Regions from separate parts of the Limnomicrobium aquaticum genome, predicted to be linked through region 2. Evidence: riboswitches for the same ligand, from Rfam matches in the RefSeq annotation. Region 2 holds a riboswitch; the other holds the start of a gene.
The links. Region 2 has a riboswitch for S-adenosylmethionine ahead of metA (homoserine O-acetyltransferase MetA). Riboswitches for the same ligand answer to the same signal wherever they lie in the genome.

Region 1 (2,198 bases), on a different contig from region 2:
CGCGGAACTCGCCGACCAGCGGGTCGAAGGGCGTCATCTCGGCGGCATAGAGCGGCGGAACATGGACGGCCTCGCGGGAGACGAGAATGTAGAACTCGTCCGGATCAAGGATCAGTTCGTTGCGGCCGCGGCCGTAGATCGGCTCCCAGAAGTCATGCAGGTCATGCGCGCCCTTGCGGTCGACATCCACGACGGCCGTGTGATGCTTGCCGCGATAGCCGATGAGGCCATCCGGGCCCGTGCCTTCGAGATCGATGGAGAGCGCGATGCCGGCGCCGGAAACATTCGGTTCGCTCGCCGCAACCAGACCTTCGCTGGCATGCAGGCTTTTCACCTCCTGCTCGGTCAAAAGTGCATTGCCGATGCGGAAGCGGATCTGCGACAGGCGCGAACCGCGACGCACGACGATGGGGAAGGTGCGGGGCGAGATTTCGAGATAAAGCGGGCCGTTATAGCCGGCCGGGATCTTGTCGAATTCCTGGGCACGGTCGGTAATCACGCGGGTGAAGATATCGAGCCGGCCGGTCGAGCTTTTCGGGTTGGCGGAGGCCGACATCGCGGCATCAAGCGACAGGCTTTCCATCAGCGGCACGATATAGACGCAGCCGGTTTCGAGAACCGCGCCTTCGCTCAGATCGACGACATGCAGCTTCAGACGGTCGAGCTTGTCAGCCACCAGATGATGCGGACCGGGCAGGAAGCTGGCGCGGACACGAAACGCCTTTGCGCCGAGCCTTAAGTCAAGGCTGGCCGGCTGGATCTGGTCATGGTCGAGCGCGGCCTCACTCTTGAGCTTGCCGTCATCGAACAGAGCCTTGATCGCCTTGTCGGCCAGAATTCCGGTAGTGCGGGTCATGTTTGAAATCCTTTGGCGGACAAAACCAAAATCGCTTCCTTGACGCAAGCGCCCTTGAGGCGTAAGGGCTTTTTATCCCGTGGTGATTTGGCCGGTCGGCTTGCAGCCACGTTAAATAAGTGGCTAAAAGGACCGGGTGTGAAACCGGTCCGCTTTTGCGACCGGTTTTTTTGTTATGCAAAGGTGCATATCCATGACCAGGAATTGGAAACCCGCAACCAAGCTCGTACACGGCGGATCGCTGCGCTCGCAATTCGGCGAAATGTCCGAAGCGATTTTCCTCACCCAAGGGTTCCTGTACGAAACGTCGGCTGCCGCCGAGGCTCGCTTCAAGGGCGAGGATGACGGGTTCATCTATGCCCGCTACGGTTCGCCGACGAACGACATGTTCGAAAAGCGCATGTGCCTGCTGGAAGGCGCCGAAGACGCCCGCGCCACCGCATCCGGCATGGCCGCCATCTCCGCCGCCATTCTCTGCCAGCTGAAGGCCGGCGATCATATCGTGGCCGCCCGCGCGCTCTTCGGCTCCTGCCGCTACATCGTCGAAACGCTGGCGCCGCGCTACGGCATCGGCTGCACGCTGATCGACGGGCGCGATCTCGCCAACTGGGAAAAGGCCATCCAGCCGAACACCAAGGTGATGTTCCTGGAAAGCCCGACCAACCCGACGCTGGAGGTCGTTGACATAGCCGGCGTTGCCAAGCTTGCCAACCAGATCGGCGCGAAGCTGGTGGTCGACAACGTGTTTGCAACGCCGCTCTTCCAGCACCCGCTCGATCTCGGCGCCCATATCGTCGTCTATTCCGCCACCAAGCATATCGACGGCCAGGGCCGCTGCCTCGGCGGCATCATCCTCTCCTCGAAGGATTGGATCGACGAGAACCTGCACGACTATTTCCGCCATACGGGCCCGGCCATGTCGCCGTTCAATGCCTGGACGCTGCTGAAGGGTCTCGAAACCCTGCCGCTGCGCGTCAAACAGCAGACGGAAAACGCCGCCCGCGTTGCCGATTTCCTTGCCGACCAGAAGGCCGTCGCCAAGGTCATCTATCCGGGCCGCGCCGATCACCCGCAGGCCGACATCATCGCCAAGCAGATGACCGGCGGCTCGACGCTCGTTGCCTTTGAGCTCAAGGGCGGCAAGGAAGCGGCGTTTGCGCTTCAGGATGCGCTGGACGTGATCTGCATTTCCAACAATCTCGGCGACGCCAAGAGCCTGATCACCCATCCGGCAACGACGACGCACAAGAACCTGAAGGACGAGGACCGCGCCGAACTCGGTATCTCCGCCGGCACGGTGCGCCTGTCGCTCGGCATCGAGGACGGAGACGATCTGATCGCG
Region 2 (2,198 bases):
ACGGGCGGCAACATTCGGAGCGCCCCTCATCCGGCCCTTCGGGCCACCTTCTCCCCGGTGGGGAGAAGCGGGAGTTCGCCGCGGCCTCTCGGTCCGCCTCGCCCCTCCGGGGAGAGGTACGCCGAGCAAAGCGGAGGCGGGGTGAGGGGGCGGCTTGCTTCAGCCCTACATTTGGAGAGCAAAATCGCATGACCATGCAGTTTCAAGGCACCGAGACTTACGTCGCCGAAAAGGACCTGATGATTGCGGTCAATGCCGCGATCCGGCTGGAGCGGCCGCTTCTGGTCAAGGGTGAGCCCGGCACCGGCAAGACTGAGCTGGCGCGCCAGATCGCCAGCGGTCTCGGTCTGAAGATGATCGAGTGGAACATCAAGTCCACCACCAAGGCCCAGCAGGGGCTCTATGAATACGACGCCGTTTCGCGCCTGCGCGACAGCCAGCTGGGCGACGAGCGCTTCAACGACATTTCCAACTATATCCGCAAGGGCAAGCTCTGGGAGGCGTTTTCCGCCGACGAGAAGACCGTGCTTCTGATCGATGAGATCGACAAGGCTGATATCGAGTTTCCGAACGACCTGCTGCAGGAACTCGACCGCATGGAGTTCCATGTCTACGAGACCGGCGAGACGATCCGCGCGAGGGTGCGCCCCATCGTCATCATCACCTCGAACAACGAGAAGGAACTGCCGGACGCGTTTCTGCGCCGCTGCTTCTTCCACTATATCCGCTTCCCCGAAGCCGAAACGCTCGAGAAGATCGTCGATGTCCACTATCCCGGCATCCGCCAGGATCTGGTGCGCGCGGCCCTCACCCGCTTTTTCGAGATCCGCAACGTGCCGGGCATCAAGAAGAAGCCTTCGACCTCCGAAGCACTCGACTGGATCCGCCTTCTCGTCGCCGACGATATCGATCCCGCCGATCTCTCCGCAGACGCAAAGACCATCCTGCCGAAGCTGCACGGTGCGCTGCTTAAAAACGAACAGGACGTGCATCTCTTCGAACGCCTCGCCTTCATGTCGCGCCGGGAGAATTGATTCTTCGTCACGTTAAGACTAAATAGACTCTGGAATTCGTGGTGATTTGCCGGCCGGCTTGCAGCCACGTAAAATAAGTCGCTAAAATGGGCCCAGATACGTGAGCATTCTGGAACCGGTAGCGATTTTACGCCGCCGGTTTTTTGCGTTTTGAAAGAAGAGAAGACCATGCCGATCAAGATTCCCGATGGATTGCCCGCCCAGGAAACCCTTGTGAACGAAGGCGTGCGCGTGATGACGGAGGCCGTCGCCATCCGTCAGGACATCCGCCCGCTGCGCTTCGGCCTGCTCAATCTCATGCCCAACAAGATCAAGACCGAGCTGCAATTCGCCCGCCTTCTCGGCGCATCGCCCTTGCAGATCGAGCTGAAGCTCGTCCGTGTCGGCGGCCACAAGGCCAAGAACACCTCGGAAGAGCATCTGCTCTCCTTCTACGACACCTGGGACGAGGTGAAGGACCAGAAATTCGACGGGTTCATCATTACAGGCGCCCCCATTGAAACGCTGGAATTCCAGGATGTGACCTACTGGAACGAGATGGAACAGATCCTCGACTGGACGCAAACGAACGTCCACTCGACCATGAACATCTGCTGGGGCGGCATGGCCGCCATCTGGCACTTCAACCGTGTACCCAAATATACGCTGGAGAAGAAAGCCTTTGGCGTCTACCGCCACCGCAATCTGGCCCCCGCCTCGCCCTATCTGAACGGCTTCTCGGACGATTTCCAGATCCCGGTCTCGCGCTGGACGGAAGTCCGCCGCGCCGATATCGAGAAGGTGCCGGGCCTCGAAATCCTGATGGAATCGCCCGAAACCGGCGTCTGCATCGTGCATGAGCGCAAGGGCAACCGACTCTATGTGTTCAATCACATCGAATACGATTCCACGACGCTGGCGGACGAATATTTCCGCGACGTCCAGACGGGCTCCGCGATCGAGGTGCCGCACAACTATTTCCCCGAGGACAATCCGGACAACAAGCCGCTCAACCGCTGGAAGAGCCACGCCCATCTGCTTTTCGGAAACTGGATCAACAACATCTACCAGACAACGCCCTATGACATGGCGAAGATCGGCCAGGAAGAGCACAACCCCGGATACTAATCTTGGTTGTAATAGACCTCAATTCCTATCACACTGATCGTATTGCACGATTAAATG

Region 1: it holds a riboswitch for S-adenosylmethionine, as region 2 does, so the genes downstream of both, ABID16_RS10180 (O-succinylhomoserine sulfhydrylase) here and metA (homoserine O-acetyltransferase MetA) in region 2, are expected to answer to the same signal.

Annotation. Positions count from the first base shown of each region.
Region 1 covers NZ_JBEPMB010000002.1:320,514-322,711, reverse strand. Annotated here, with positions in the region: gene ABID16_RS10185 (2'-deoxycytidine 5'-triphosphate deaminase) at 1-856, opposite strand, end outside; SAM riboswitch at 926-1,004, shown strand; gene ABID16_RS10180 (O-succinylhomoserine sulfhydrylase) at 1,050-2,198, shown strand, end outside.
Region 2 covers NZ_JBEPMB010000007.1:158,114-160,311, forward strand. Annotated here, with positions in the region: gene ABID16_RS18865 (AAA family ATPase) at 195-1,034, shown strand; SAM riboswitch at 1,063-1,141, shown strand; gene metA (homoserine O-acetyltransferase MetA) at 1,203-2,141, shown strand.